Regions from separate parts of the Streptomyces sp. AM25 genome, predicted to be linked through region 2. Evidence: predicted binding sites of a transcription regulator. Region 2 holds the regulator's gene; the other holds the start of a gene.
What was found. Region 2 encodes HrcA, which represses chaperone genes, less so after heat shock. Its sites were predicted from a motif close to TTNGCACTCNGNNNNNCNGAGTGCNAA; they were not measured.
Positions count from the first base shown of each region.

Region 1 (7,472 bases), on a different contig from region 2:
CGGGCAGGACGTGGTGCGGCCGGTGAAGCCGGACACGATCGCGAAGTCCCTCGCGATCGGGAACCCGGCGGACGGGCCGTACGTGCTGGACATCGCCCGGCGGACGGGCGGGGCCGTCGAGGACGTGACGGACGCGGAAGTGGTGGACGCCATCCGGCTGCTGGCGCGGACGGAGGGGGTTTTCGCGGAGACGGCGGGCGGGGTGACCGTCGGGGTGACCCGGAAATTGATCGAGCGCGGGGTGCTCGACCCCTCGTTGACGACGGTCGTCCTCAACACCGGGGACGGGCTGAAGACGCTGGACGCCGTTGCCGCCGGTCCGACGGCGACCATCCGCCCGAGCCTGGACGCGTTCCGCGCAGCCGGCCTCTGAGCCACCCACCCGACTCACCCCGAAACGAAAGGCGAACCTATGGCCGTCACCGTCCGCATCCCCACCATCCTGCGTACCTATACCTCCGGTCAGGCCGAAGTGGCCGCCGAGGGCGGCACCCTCGCCGAGGTCATCGCCGATCTCGAAGCGCGGCACAACGGCATCGCCGCCCGCGTGCTCGACGACAGCGGCCGGCTGCGCCGGTTCGTCAACGTCTACGTCAACGACGACGACGTCCGCTTCGAGCAGGGACTTGCAACGCCCACCCCGGACGGCTCCGCCGTCTCCGTGATTCCCGCCGTTGCGGGGGGCTGACCTTTACGCAGGGTTGCTGCACAATGCCCCGGAATCGCTCCGCCCGTAAAACGGACGGGGCGATTCCGTCTGTTGAAGCGCGATAGAGTTGAGGCGTTCCCCCTCCGGTGTCACTGCCGAACGCATATGAGAACCCGTCAAGTTGTGCGCGAAACGCGTGCACGAATTGTCGGGTTGGTTGGGTTATGCCCGGTCCGGCTTGCCCGATAATCCCCGCGAATCGGCGCTTATTTCCGATCGGCCGCGCCCGGAATTCTCGTCCGAGTGACCTGTTGCAGACGGCATCCGTGCAGATACATTCAGCCGCGGTCGACGCGTTCCGGCGCACACCCCCACCTGTCAGGGGGTGAGGTCTGACCCGGGCCCGCGAAGTGCGGTCCTGTGCAAGGGCCAGTAATAGGGGAGTTAGGCATGGCTCAGGGCACCGTCAAGTGGTTCAACGCGGAGAAGGGGTACGGCTTCATCGCGGTCGACGGTGGTGCGGATGTATTCGTCCACTACAGCGCGATCCAGATGGACGGTTACCGCACCCTCGAGGAGGGTCAGCGGGTCGAGTTCGAGATCTCGCAGGGCCAGAAGGGTCCGCAGGCGGACATGGTCAAGGTGACGGCCTGACGGTCGCGCGTCGGTCACCCGGCTCAATCGGCTTGCCGAGGGGCCCGCACTCCTTGGAGTGCGGGCCCCTCGTGCATGTCCCCACGTGCGTGTGGGTAACGGTCATACACGCTTGCACTCTCGGGGGTCGAGTGCTAATCATTGGGCTAGCACTCTCCGGGTGAGAGTGACAGATTTGGACCGTCGGTGAGGTCCGCGGGCCAAGCGGGGCAAGGAACCGCGAGGCGCGCAGGCCGTCCGTCGCGGGCGCCAGCACGGTCCGGAGCAATCCACCCCAGTCCGGGAGGACCACTTCACATGGCCAAGATCATCGCGTTCGACGAGGAGGCACGGCGCGGTCTCGAGCGCGGGATGAACCAGCTCGCCGACGCCGTCAAGGTCACCCTCGGCCCCAAGGGCCGCAACGTCGTCCTCGAGAAGAAGTGGGGCGCCCCCACGATCACCAACGATGGTGTCTCCATCGCCAAGGAGATCGAGCTCGAGGACCCGTACGAGAAGATCGGCGCCGAGCTGGTCAAGGAGGTCGCGAAGAAGACGGACGACGTCGCCGGTGACGGCACGACGACCGCGACCGTCCTCGCCCAGGCGCTGGTCCGTGAGGGTCTGCGCAACGTGGCCGCCGGTGCCAACCCGATGGCCCTGAAGCGCGGCATCGAGAAGGCCGTCGAGGCCGTCTCCGGTGCGCTGCTCGACCAGGCCAAGGAGGTGGAGACCAAGGAGCAGATCGCCTCCACCGCCTCCATCTCGGCCGCCGACACCCAGATCGGCGAGCTCATCGCCGAGGCCATGGACAAGGTCGGCAAGGAAGGCGTCATCACCGTCGAGGAGTCGCAGACCTTCGGTCTGGAGCTCGAGCTCACCGAGGGCATGCGCTTCGACAAGGGCTACATCTCGGCGTACTTCGCCACCGACATGGAGCGTATGGAGGCCTCGCTGGAGGACCCGTACATCCTGATCGTCAACTCGAAGATCTCCTCGGTCAAGGACCTGCTCCCGCTGCTGGAGAAGGTCATGCAGTCGGGCAAGCCGCTGCTGATCATCGCCGAGGACGTCGAGGGCGAGGCCCTGTCGACCCTGGTGGTCAACAAGATCCGCGGCACCTTCAAGTCCGTCGCCGTCAAGGCCCCGGGCTTCGGCGACCGCCGCAAGGCCATGCTCGGCGACATCGCCATCCTCACGGGCGGCACGGTCATCTCCGAGGAGGTCGGCCTCAAGCTGGAGAACGCCGGTCTCGACCTGCTCGGCCGCGCCCGCAAGGTCGTCATCACCAAGGACGAGACGACCATCGTCGACGGTGCCGGTGACAGCGACCAGGTCCAGGGCCGCGTCAACCAGATCCGCGCCGAGATCGAGAACAGCGACTCGGACTACGACCGCGAGAAGCTGCAGGAGCGCCTGGCGAAGCTGGCCGGCGGCGTGGCCGTCATCAAGGCCGGTGCCGCCACCGAGGTGGAGCTCAAGGAGCGCAAGCACCGCATCGAGGACGCCGTCCGCAACGCGAAGGCCGCCGTCGAGGAGGGCATCGTCGCCGGTGGTGGCGTGGCCCTGCTGCAGGCCTCCTCGGTCTTCGAGAAGCTGGAGCTGGAGGGCGACGAGGCCACCGGTGCCAACGCCGTCAAGCTGGCGCTGGAGGCCCCGCTGAAGCAGATCGCCGTCAACGGTGGTCTCGAGGGCGGCGTCGTCGTGGAGAAGGTCCGCAACCTGGCGGTCGGCCACGGCCTCAACGCCGCGACCGGCGACTACGTCGACATGATCGCCGAGGGCATCATCGACCCGGCCAAGGTCACCCGCTCCGCGCTGCAGAACGCCGCCTCCATCGCGGCGCTGTTCCTCACCACCGAGGCCGTCATCGCCGACAAGCCGGAGAAGGCCGCCGCGGCGGGCGCTCCGGGCGGCATGCCCGGCGGTGACATGGACTTCTGAGCTGAATCCTCCTGACGCGTCCCTCGCACTGCTCGGCCGTAGCCGGCCTCGCAGGCTTCGGGCCGCTGCACCGGACTCCGTCCGGTGACCGGAGCAGCTACAGTCCAGCCGAAGGCGGTACTCCCTGACCAGGGGGTACCGCCTTCGGGCTTTCCGGGCGAGGCCGAGCCGCAGGCGGCATCGCGTTGAGCTCCACGAGGGCTTCCCGGCTCAAGCCGAAGAAGTACGTGGCCGCGAAACCCGCCGCGTACCCCACGAGCAGGCCCGCCCCGTAGACCGCCGCCGCCTCGGCCGGGCCGTGGCTGCCCTTCAGCAAGGGGAAGAGGGCCCAGCCGGACGGGCCGATGGCCGTGGCGCCGACCGTGCTGCCCAACTGGTCGAGCAGGCCCACGAATCCGCCGCCGAACGCGCCGCCCACGCAGGCCGTGACGAACGGGCGGCCCAGGGGCAGCGACACCCCGTAGATCAGCGGCTCCCCGATGCCCACGAGCCCCGCCGGCAGCGCCGACCTGATGGTGCTGCGCACCCGGCCGTTGCGCGCCAGCCGGACGTAGAGCGCGAGCGCCGCCCCGACCTGGCCCGCGCCCGCCATGGCGAGGAGGGGCAGCAGGACCGTCGAACCCTGCTCGGCGATCAGCGTGGTGTGCACCGGGATCAGCGCCTGGTGCAGGCCCAGCATCACCAGCGGCAGGAACAGCCCGCCCAGCACGAAGCCGGCCGCGGCGCCGCCGTCCGCCAGCAGCACGTGCGTGAACCGGCCGATCGCGGCGGAGACTTCACCGGCCGCGTACATCAGCCCGTAGAGGGTCACCAGCCCGGGCAGCAGGACCGTGAGCGCCGGGGTGAGCAGCACGTCCACCGCCGAAGGCAGCACCTTGCGGCACGCCTTCTCCACCTGCACCGCCAGCAGCGCCGCGCCCAGGGCGCCCAGGACCCCGCCCTGGCCCGGCGTGAGCGTCAGGCCGAAGGTGTGCACGTGTGTCACGCCCGGGTACACGACGACCGCGGCCACGGCCCCGCCCAGCACGGGGGTGCCGCCGAACTCCCGTGCCGTGCCGTACCCGACGAAGACCGCGAGCAGCGCCATGAAGCCGCCCGCGACGGCCGACAGGGCCGGCACGAGCGAGGGCAGCAGGCGCAGGTCGGCGAGGACCCCGGCCAGGCCCGCGACCAGGCCGCAGCCGATGAGGGCGGGGATGAGGGGGATGAAGATCTGGCCGATGCGGCGCAGGAAGGTCTTGAACGGCGTGGCGTTGCGGGCCTGTTGCTCCGCCTTGAGGGAGGCGCCGTGGGCGGCGAGGGGGTCCAGCAGCTGTTCGAGTTCGGCGGCCACCTGGGTCACGATGCCGGGACCCAGGACGATCTGGAGGGCTTCGGCATCCTCGACGACGCCCAACACGCCGGGCAGGGTGCGCAGTTCATCGCCCTGGACCGTGGTGCGGTCGTGGAGTTCGACGCGCAGGCGGGTCATGCAGGCGGCCACGGAACGGATGTTGCCGGGACCGCCGAGGAGCGGCAGGAGGGAGGCGCAGTCCATGTCAGCCCCGGGCCGCGTCCAGGGCCGCGCGCAGGTGCCCGTCCGACTCCTGCAGCAGCCGGGCGGCCGTGGGGCCGTCGACGCCGCCGAGGAGGACGAGGATCGCGTTCTTCACCTCGCCGTCCGTGGCACCCAGGGCCTGCTCGATCTCCGCGTCCGCGGCGCCCGTTGCGAGTGCGACGATGCGGCGCGAGCGGGCGTGCAGCTTCTCGTTGGAGGCGCGGACGTCGACCATCAGGTTTCCGTAGGTCTTGCCGAGGCGGATCATCGTGATCGTCGAGAGCATGTTGAGGACGAGCTTCTGTGCGGTGCCGGCCTTCAACCGGGTGGAGCCGGTGAGCAGTTCGGGACCGACGACGACCTCGATCGGATGCTCGGCGGCCGCGCCCAGGGCGGAACGGGCGTTGCAGGAGAGGCCGATGGTGAGTGCTCCGGCGGCGCGGGCGTGTTCGACGGCGCCGACCGCGTAGGGGGTGCGGCCGGAGGCGGAGATGCCGACGACGGTGTCGCCGGCCCCGATGCCGAGCCGGTCCAGATCGCCGGCCGCCAGTTCCCGGCTGTCCTCCGCTCCTTCGACGGCCGTCACCATGGCGTCCGGTCCGCCCGCGATCAGGCCGACGACCCTGTCCGGATCGGTGTTGAAGGTGGGCGGGCACTCGCTGGCGTCCAGCACCCCCAGCCGGCCCGCGGTGCCGGCGCCGGCGTAGACGAGCCGTCCGCCGCGGGCCATCCGGGCGGCGGTCGCGTCGATGGCCGCGGCGATCTCCGGGAGCCGCTCGGCGACGGCCGCGGCGACGCCGGCGTCCTCGGCGTTCATGATCTTCGCGATGGCGTCGGTCGGCAGCCGGTCGATCTCCGCGAGGTCGGGGCGGAACGCCTCGGTCGTGAGCGAGGCCAGCTGGGCGCGCAGGGCGGCGGAAGCGGCGGGCGACGTCATGGTGAGGAGGCTCATTTCCTGGGGGGTTCCTGGCAGGGGGTCCGATGGTCGGGGCGGTCAGCGGGGGACGGTGCGGGGGGAGTGGCGGTGGGCCAGGGCCTCGTACGAGGCGGACAGGGCCGGCGCCGCGGCGGCGTACGTGCGCTGGGCGACGCCGATGAACAGGCAGTCCACCACGAGGAGCTGGCTGGTGCGGCTCGACATGGCCGCGGGGCGCAGCTCGCTCTCCCGTGCGGAGGACGTGGTGAGCACGTGATCGGCGTACTGGGCGATCTCGCCCTGCGGGCGGCCGGTGACGGCGACCGTGGTGGCGCCGTTCTCGAAAGCGACCCGCAGCGGCTCGATGACGTCGGTGGTCCGGCCCGAGTGGGTGATCGCGACGGCCACGTCGCCGGAGCGCAGCTGCACGGCGTTGGTGACGGCCAGGTGCGGATCCGCGGGGGCGTGCGCGATGAGCCCGATGCGCAGCAGCTTCTGCACCAGGTCCTGGCCGACGAGGTTGGAGGCGCCGATCCCGTACACGTCGATGCGGCGGGCGGCGGCGAGGGCGGCCACCGCGGACTCCAGCTGGGCGGTGTCCAGGCAGGCCGCGGTGTCGGCGAGGCAGCGGGTCTCCTCCTGGGCGAGCTTGGCGACGACGCTCGCCATCGGGTCGTCCACCACGATGTCGGCGGTGACGGCCGGGGCGCGGCCCGCGGCCTGCTCGGCGGCCAGCCCCGCGAGGGCCAGCCGCAGGTCCCGGTAGCCGGGATAGCCGAGCAGCCGGGCGGTGCGCACGACGGTGGCCTCGCTGGTGCCGGTGCGCTCGGCGAGACCGGTGACGGTGAGGGCGGCGGCTCCCGCGGGATCGGCGGCGAGCACCTCGGCCACGCGCTGCATCGAGCGGGTCATGGAGGGCACCAGCGTACGGACCTTGGCCGCGAGGGCACCGGGCGGGAACGTATGCGGCGCGCGTGGGGCAGTTTCCTTCGCGTTCCTGTCCACTTTTCGAAAGCTATTTTCGGGTCGGCGCGCCGTCAACCCTCCTGCTCCCGGACAATGGCCCCATGGAGCTCGAACAGGCACTGCACACGGCACGGGCGCTCGTCCTCGCGGACCTGGCGGCGGGGGATGTGGCCGAGGCGGACGTCGTCTCGCTCGTCGAGGACGCGGTGGCGCAGCGCCGCTGGTGGGTCGAGCAGTGGCCGGAGGGCGCGGAGTTCGTTTCCGGGCTCGTCGCGCAGGACGTCCAGGACGCGCTGCTGGACCGGTACGGCCGCTGGCCGCTGTGCCCGGTGTGCACGGAGTCGGGCGACCTGCACGCGCTGGAGGTCGAGCCGGAGCTGGGGCCGGACCCGCACTGGGCGTGCACGAAGCAGGCGGTGCTCGTGGCACCCGTGGGGTCGCTGGGATCGGTGCTGCAGTAGTGCTCTACATCGACCCGCCCAACTGGCCGGGGTACGGCCGGATGTGGTCCCACCTCGTGAGCGACGTCAGCTTCGAGGAGCTGCACGCCTTCGCGGCACGCCTGGGGATGCCGCCGAGGGCGTTCGACGGCGACCACTACGACGTGCCGGAGGGCAGGTACCCGGAGGCGGTGCGGCTGGGCGCGGTCGAGGTGAGCAGCAAGGAACTGGTGCGGAGGATGACGGGTGCGGGCCTGAGGCGCCGCAAGCACCCGCCCGTCACAGGGTGAGCAGCTCCAGCTCCCCGCGGAGGTTGTGCCGGGCGGTCCGCTCCCACCGCTCGTGCCCGAGCGGGGTGCGGAAGAGCACGGGGAGGGCGAGGAGCTC
Region 1 covers NZ_JBKIWN010000133.1:306,178-313,649, reverse strand. The annotation lists gene thrC (threonine synthase) at 1-373, shown strand, start outside; gene ACLHRZ_RS38760 (MoaD/ThiS family protein) at 413-688, shown strand; gene ACLHRZ_RS38755 (cold-shock protein) at 1,100-1,303, shown strand; gene groL (chaperonin GroEL) at 1,601-3,226, shown strand; gene ACLHRZ_RS38745 (PTS transporter subunit EIIC) at 3,324-4,763, opposite strand; gene murQ (N-acetylmuramic acid 6-phosphate etherase) at 4,765-5,715, opposite strand; gene ACLHRZ_RS38735 (MurR/RpiR family transcriptional regulator) at 5,758-6,684, opposite strand; gene ACLHRZ_RS38730 (DUF8819 family protein) at 6,747-7,106, shown strand; gene ACLHRZ_RS38725 (DUF4031 domain-containing protein) at 7,106-7,375, shown strand; gene ACLHRZ_RS38720 (HD domain-containing protein) at 7,365-7,472, opposite strand, start outside.
Region 1: the regulator HrcA is predicted to act here: its motif matches at 1,415-1,441, upstream of groL (chaperonin GroEL).

Region 2 (7,472 bases):
CCGATGACGGACGACGACGTGCACGCCGACCGCTACCTGATCGCGGAGGAGGCGCTGTCGGCGGCGGGCTTCGCCTGGTACGAGGTCTCGAACTGGGCCACGAGCGAGGCCGGCCGCTGCCGGCACAACGAGCTGTGCTGGCGCGGCGCCGACTGGTGGGGCGCGGGCCCCGGCGCCCACTCGCACGTGGGCGGGGTGCGCTGGTGGAACGTCAAGCACCCGGGTGCGTACGCGCAGGCGCTGAGCGAGGGCCGTTCCCCGGGGGCGGGGCGGGAAGTGCTGCCGGAGGAGGACCGGCGCGTGGAGCGGGTGCTGCTGGAGCTGCGGCTGGTGGACGGGTGTCCGCTGGGGCTGCTGAAGCCGGCGGGGCGCGCGGCGGCGGAGCGGGCGCTGGGGGAGGGGCTGCTGGAGGCCGGGGCGTACGAGGACGGGCGGGCCGTGCTGACCCTGCGGGGGCGGCTGTTGGCGGATGCGGTGGTGCGGGACTTGGTGGACTGATTACCTGTTCGGGTGAACAAGGGCGCATAGGCCGTGCGTCTGCCTACGCTTTCCATAGGCTGCCGTCAACTGACACGCGGCGGATGTGGAGGACCACGGAGATGACCGCTGTGGATGAAGAAATGATCGCCTTTATCGACGAGCACCCCGAGGTGTTCGAGCGGTACAAGGTCGAGCTTCTGCGGGGGGAAATCGTGATGATGGCGGGGCCCGACGTGGTCCACAACTTGATCGTTCTGTCTGTTCTGCGGCAGATCCCCGGTGATCGTTGGTGGCCGCTCCAGACGCAGGACATCGCCATCCCGGGCGAGGACAGTGAGCCGCAACCGGATCTCGTGGTGGTGGAGCAAGGTGCGGTTGAGGGCCCCGGGCGGCTCGTGCCCGCGGCGGCAGCCACGTTGCTCTTGGAGGTCGTCTCGAAGACCAGCGCTCTGCGCGACTACAACACCAAGCGGTCGATGTACGCGGCTGGGCAGGTGCCCGCCTACTTGATCGTCGACCCATTCGCCGCCACGTGCATGCTGCTCACGGAGCCGGTCGGCGCTGGGGACCAAGCCGACTACGCAGCGGTGCGCACCAGCAAGTTCGGTGACCCGGTCCCCCTCGAAATGCTGGGCATCACTCTGGACACCTCGGACTTCAAGACCCTGCCCGGCAACCCGCGTTAAACCCCCACCGTCACGAAGTCGATCAGCTCCTCGACCCGCCCCAGCAGCTCCGGCTCCAGGTCCTTGTAGCTCCGCACCGCCCCCAGAATCCGCTGCCAAGCCGCCCCCGTGTTCTCGGGCCACCCCAGCTGCTGGCACACCCCCGTCTTCCAGTCCTCCCCGCGCGGCACGCGCGGCCACCCGGCGATGCCGACCGACGCCGGCTTCACCGCCTCCCACACGTCCACGTACGGGTGGCCCACCACCAGTACATGCTCCCCCGTCACCTCCGCCGCGATGCGCGACTCCTTCGAACCCGGAACCAAGTGGTCCACCAGGACGCCCAGGCGCGCATCCGGTCCCGGGGCGAACGACCGGACGATGGACGGGAGATCGTCGATGCCCTCCAGGTATTCGACGACCACGCCCTCGATGCGCAGGTCGTCGCCCCAGACCCGCTCCACGAGCTCCGCGTCGTGCCGGCCCTCGACGTAGATCCGGCCCGCCCGGGCGACCCGGGCCCGGGCGCCGGGGACGGCGAGGGAGCCGGAGGCGGTGCGGGCCGGGGCGGCGGGCGGCACCGACGCCGGGCGGACGAGCGTCACCACCCGCCCCTCCAGCAGGAAGCCGCGCTGTTCCATCGGGAACACGCGATGCTTCCCGAAACGGTCCTCCAGGGTCACCGTCAAGCCCTGTGCCGTCTTCTCGCAGCGGATCACCGCCCCGCAGAAGCCCGTTGTGACCTCTTCCACAACGAGGTCCGGCTCGGCCGGAACCTCCGGCGCGGGCGCCGTCCGCTTCCAGGGTGGGGTGAGGTCAGGGCTGTAGCGCTTCATGCGGGCCATTGTGGTTGATGATCACGATCCCGCTCACGCGACACCGAAGCGCGCCGCCAGCTCGTCACGTTGCCTCCGCACGAACCCCGCATCCACCACGGCCCCGTGCCCGGGCACGTAGAGCGCGTCCTCCCCGCCGAGCGCCAGCAGCCGGTCCAGGGCCGCCGGCCAGGCGTGCGGCAGGGCGTCGCGGCCCGCCTGGGGCTCGCCCGACTCCTCGACCAGGTCGCCGCAGAAGACGACGTCCGGGGCCCCGTCCCGGCCGACCGCGAGGACGGCCAGGTCGTGGGCGGTGTGCCCGGGGCCGGCGTTGGCCAGCAGGACCCGCCGGCCGCCCAGGTCGACCGCGATCTCCCCGGAGACCGGGTGGTGCGGCAGGACCAGCAGGTCCGCGGCCTCGGCCGCCTCCTCGGGGTCCACGCCTTGCGCTTCCGCGGAGCGCCGGATGTCCTCCCGCTCGCGCAGCATCAGTTCGTCGAGACCCACGGCCCCGTACACCTGTACGCCCGAGAACGCGGCCGTGCCCAGCACGTGATCGAAATGCGGATGTGTGAGCGCGATGTGCGTCACGGGCAGACCGAAGAGTTCCGTCACCTCGTGCCGGATCTCCGCCCCCGCGTGCAGCGTGGCCCCGGTGTCGACGACGAGCACGCCCGTGCTGCCCGCGATCGCCCCGATGGTCTCGTCCCAGCCCGGCATCCGGCGGCGGGCGACGCCCGGCGCGAGCCGTTCCCAGCGCGCTTCCGCGGCGCCCGTTTCCCCTTGAGTTCCCATGCGGTGACGGTAGCCGCAGCGCGGTACCGTTGCCCGGCCCGCGGGCGCGCGGCGGGGGCGGCCCTTGCCCCGGCCGTGGTGCCCGGCCGTACACTGGCTGAAGGGATCTGGCACTCGTGACCATTGAGTGCCAAGGAACGGTCCCTGCAGAACCCGCAAGACGGCTGGACCACTGACTGGAGGTGCGCGCGGTGCTGAGTGAACGCAGGCTTGAGGTACTGCGCGCCATCGTCCAGGACTATGTGGGCACCGAGGAGCCCGTGGGCTCCAAGGCCCTCACCGAGCGCCACCGGCTGGGCGTCTCCCCGGCCACCGTGCGCAACGACATGGCCGCCCTGGAGGACGAGGGCTTCATCGCCCAGCCCCACACCAGCGCGGGCCGGATCCCGACCGACAAGGGCTACCGCCTCTTCGTCGACAAGCTGGCGGGTGTCAAGCCCCTGTCGTCGGCCGAGCGGCGCGCCATCCAGAACTTCCTGGACGGTGCCGTCGACCTCGACGATGTCGTGGCCCGTACGGTGCGGCTGCTGGCGCAGCTGACCCGGCAGGTCGCGGTGGTGCAGTACCCCTCGCTGACCCGTTCGACCGTGCGGCACGTGGAGCTGCTCTCGCTCGCTCCCGCCCGCATCATGCTCGTCCTCATCACGGACACCGGGCGCGTCGAACAGCGTATGGTCGACTGCCCGGCGCCCTTCGGGGAGAACGCGCTGGCGGATCTTCGGGCGCGGCTCAACAGCCGGGTCGTGGGGCGGCGGTTCACCGATGTGCCGCCGCTGGTGCAGGACCTCCCCGAGTCCTTCGAGCAGGACGAACGCGGAACCGTTTCCACGGTGCTCGCGACCCTGCTGGAGACCCTCGTCGAGGAGACCGAGGAACGGCTGATGATCGGCGGCACCGCCAACCTCACTCGTTTCGGTCATGACTTCCCGCTGACGATCCGGCCCGTGCTGGAGGCGTTGGAGGAGCAGGTCGTGCTGCTCAAGCTGCTCGGCGAGGCCAAGGACTCGCGGATGACCGTGCGCATCGGTCATGAGATTGCCCACGAGGGACTCAACTCCACATCGGTGGTCGCCGTCGGCTACGGTTCGGGCGACGAGGCAGTCGCCAAACTCGGCGTGGTCGGACCGACCCGCATGGACTACCCCGGAACGATGGGAGCGGTACGCGCAGTGGCACGTTACGTCGGACAGATCCTGGCGGAGTCGTAAGTGGCCACGGACTACTACGCGGTCCTGGGCGTCCGCCGCGACGCCTCGCCGGACGAGATCAAGAAGGCCTTCCGCCGCCTCGCTCGCGAGCTGCATCCGGACGTCAATCCGGACCCGAAGACGCAGGAGCGGTTCAAGGAGATCAACGCCGCCTACGAGGTGTTGTCGGACCCGCAGAAGAAGCAGGTCTACGACCTCGGCGGGGACCCGCTGTCCTCCTCGGGCGGCGCGGGTGCGGCCGGCGGCTTCGGCGCCGGTTTCGGCAACTTCTCGGACATCATGGACGCCTTCTTCGGCCAGGCGTCGCAGCGCGGGCCCCGCTCGCGGACGCGGCGCGGCCAGGACGCCATGATCCGCATAGAGGTCGACCTCAACGAGGCCGCCTTCGGCACCACCAAGGACATCCAGGTCGACACGGCCGTCGTCTGCACCACCTGCAGCGGCGAGGGCGCGGCCCCCGGCACGTCCGCCCAGACCTGTGACATGTGCCGCGGCCGCGGCGAGGTCTCGCAGGTCACGCGGTCCTTCCTGGGCCAGGTCATGACCTCCCGCCCCTGCCCCCAGTGCCAGGGCTTCGGGACGGTCGTCCCCACCCCCTGCCCGGAGTGCGCGGGCGACGGCCGCGTGCGGTCGCACCGCACGCTCACGGTCAAGATCCCGGCCGGTGTGGACAACGGCACCCGCATCCAGCTCGCGGGCGAGGGCGAGGTCGGCCCGGGCGGCGGCCCGGCGGGCGACCTCTACGTGGAGATCCACGAGAAGCCGCACTCCGTCTTCCAGCGCCGCGGCGACGACCTGCACTGCACGGTCACCATTCCGATGACGGCGGCGGCGCTCGGCACCAAGGTGCCGCTGGAGACGCTGGACGGCGTCGAGGAGATCGACATCCGGCCCGGCACCCAGTCCGGCCAGTCGATCCCGCTGCACCAGCGCGGCGTCACGCACCTGCGCGGCGGCGGCCGGGGCGACCTGGTCGTGCACGTCGAGGTGCAGACGCCCGGGAAGCTGGACCCGCAGCAGGAGGACCTGCTGCGCCAGTTGGCGAAGCTGCGCGGCGAGGAGCGTCCCATGGGCGAGTTCAAGCCGGGCCAGCAGGGGCTGTTCTCGCGGCTGAAGGATGCGTTCAACGGCCGCTAGGCCGTCCCCGGTCGCCGGGCGGACGGGCAGAATCCGGCCCGCCCGGTGATCGGGAGCCTGTGCAACGATGTCGGCATGGCTCCCCTGAGCGACCTGTTCCCGCACCCCGTCGTGCAGGCCCCCATGGCCGGTGGCGCGAGCCGCCCCGCGCTGGCCGCCGCCGTCTCCGAGGCCGGCGGTCTCGGCTTCCTGGCCGCCGGGTACAAGACCCCGGCCGCCATGTACGAGGAGATCAAGCAGCTCCGCGCGCTCACCTCGCGCCCCTTCGGCGTCAACCTGTTCCTGCCGCAGCCCCCCGCCGCCGACCCGGCCGCGGTCGAGGTCTACGCCGAGCAGCTGGCCGCCGAGGCCACCTGGTACGACACCCCCCTCGGCGAGTGGGACCGCGATGCCGACGACGCCTGCGAGGCCAAGCTCGCCATCCTCCTCGACGACCCCGTCCCGGTCGTCTCCTTCACCTTCGGCTGCCCGTCCCCCGAGGCCGTCGCGGCCCTCGCCGCGGCCGGCACCCGCACCGTCGTCACCGTGACCTCGCCCGCCGAGGCGGAGGCGGCCCGGCGGGCCGGCGCGGACGCGGTGTGCGCCCAGGGCGTCGAGGCCGGCGGCCACCAGGGCACCCACCACGACGACCCGCACGCGGACGGGGCCGGCGCGGGCCTCGGCCTGCTGTCCCTGCTGGCGCAGCTGCGCGAGACGGTACGGATCCCGGTGATCGCCGCGGGCGGGCTGATGCGCGGCGCCGACATCGCCGCCGTCCTGTCCGCGGGTGCCTGCGCCGCCCAGCTGGGCACGGCCTTCCTCGCCTGCCCCGAGTCCGGTGCGCACCCGCTGCACAAACAGGCCCTCACCGACCCGCTGTTCGTCCGCACCGAGCTCACCCGGGCCTTCTCCGGGCGCCCGGCCCGCGGCCTGGTGAACAGATTCGTGCGGGAGCACGGGCCGTACGCCCCGGCCGCCTATCCGCAGGTGCACTTCCTGACCGCCCCGCTGCGCAAGGCGGCCGCCGAGGCCGGCGACCCGCAGGCCCTCGGCCTGTGGGCGGGCCAGGGGCACCGCCTGGCCCGTGAACTTCCGGCGGCCGAGCTCGTGCAGCTGCTGGTCGCCGAACTCGGCGCGGCAAGCGCGCCGTTGAACCGAGGGAGCAAGTAGAACCATGACAGCGCCGGTCTTTCTGGTCGAGGAGGACGCCCTCACGGGCGTCTTCCCCGGTACGGTCTTCCCGCTCGACGGCCCCGAGGGCCGGCACGCGGTCTCCGTGCGCCGGCTGCGGGTGGGCGAGGAGATCGTGCTGACGGACGGCGCGGGCACGGGCGTGCACGGCACCGTCGCGGCCGTCGAGGGCAAGGACCACCTCGACGTGGCCGTCACCTCGGTGCGCTCCGAGCCGCTGCCCCGGCCGTCGATCACCGTCGTCCAGGCCCTGCCCAAGGGCGACCGCGGCGAACTCGCCGTCGAGACCATGACGGAGACCGGCGTCGACGTCATCGTGCCCTGGTCCGCGGCGCGCTGCGTCACGCAGTGGAAGGGCGAGCGCGCCGCGAAGTCGCTCGGCAAGTGGCGCTCGACGGCCCGCGAGGCGGGCAAGCAGTCGCGCCGCCTGCGCTTTCCCACGGTGGCCGGGCAGATGACGACCAAGCAGGTCGCGGCGCTGCTGTGGGAGGCCGACTTCGCGGCCGTCCTGCACGAGGAGGGCAGCACCCCGCTGGCCACCGCCGAACTCCCGGAGACCGGCAGCATCGTCCTGGTCGTCGGCCCCGAGGGCGGCGTCTCCCCGGAGGAGCTCGCCGCCTTCGCCGAGGTGGGCGCCCACCCGTACCGGCTGGGCCCGAGCGTGCTGCGCACGTCCACGGCGGGCACGGCCGCAGCGGCCCTGCTGCTGGGGCGGACGGGCCGCTGGAGTTAGGGGAGACGGCCATGCCGCTGAGAGCCCGGGACTACGAGCGGATGCTCGACCTCGCCGTCGCCGTTCTGGAGAACGGCGACACCGACACCTCCTGGCACCTGATCACCGGCCACCTGCTGGAGGCGTTCGGCTGCCACTCGGCGACGTACACGGCGGGCAGCATCGCCGACGGCACCGGGCAGGCCGAGGGCTGGGCCCCCGAGCGGCTCAGCGAGCATGTCGGCGACCTCGTGCAGCGGCGGATCCGGCAGGGTCACCCGCTGTTCTTCTACACCAGGCCGCTGGAGCACCGGCCCCCGGTCAACGTCAGCGAGATCTGCGCCCGTTGGCGCCACACCGAGTGGTACAGCGAGGCGCGCCGCGACTTCGGCGCCGCCTACCAGATGGGCGTGCCGCTGCCCGGCGAGCACGGCATCCTGCGCAACATCGTCCTGGGCCGCGACGCCGACTTCAGGCCCCGCGAACTCGC
Region 2 covers NZ_JBKIWN010000020.1:88,695-96,166, forward strand. The annotation lists gene hemW (radical SAM family heme chaperone HemW) at 1-498, shown strand, start outside; gene ACLHRZ_RS26090 (Uma2 family endonuclease) at 600-1,166, shown strand; gene ACLHRZ_RS26095 (DUF3097 domain-containing protein) at 1,163-1,981, opposite strand; gene ACLHRZ_RS26100 (MBL fold metallo-hydrolase) at 2,015-2,755, opposite strand; gene hrcA (heat-inducible transcriptional repressor HrcA) at 2,947-3,963, shown strand; gene dnaJ (molecular chaperone DnaJ) at 3,964-5,100, shown strand; gene ACLHRZ_RS26115 (nitronate monooxygenase) at 5,176-6,249, shown strand; gene ACLHRZ_RS26120 (16S rRNA (uracil(1498)-N(3))-methyltransferase) at 6,254-7,003, shown strand; gene ACLHRZ_RS26125 (helix-turn-helix transcriptional regulator) at 7,015-7,472, shown strand, end outside.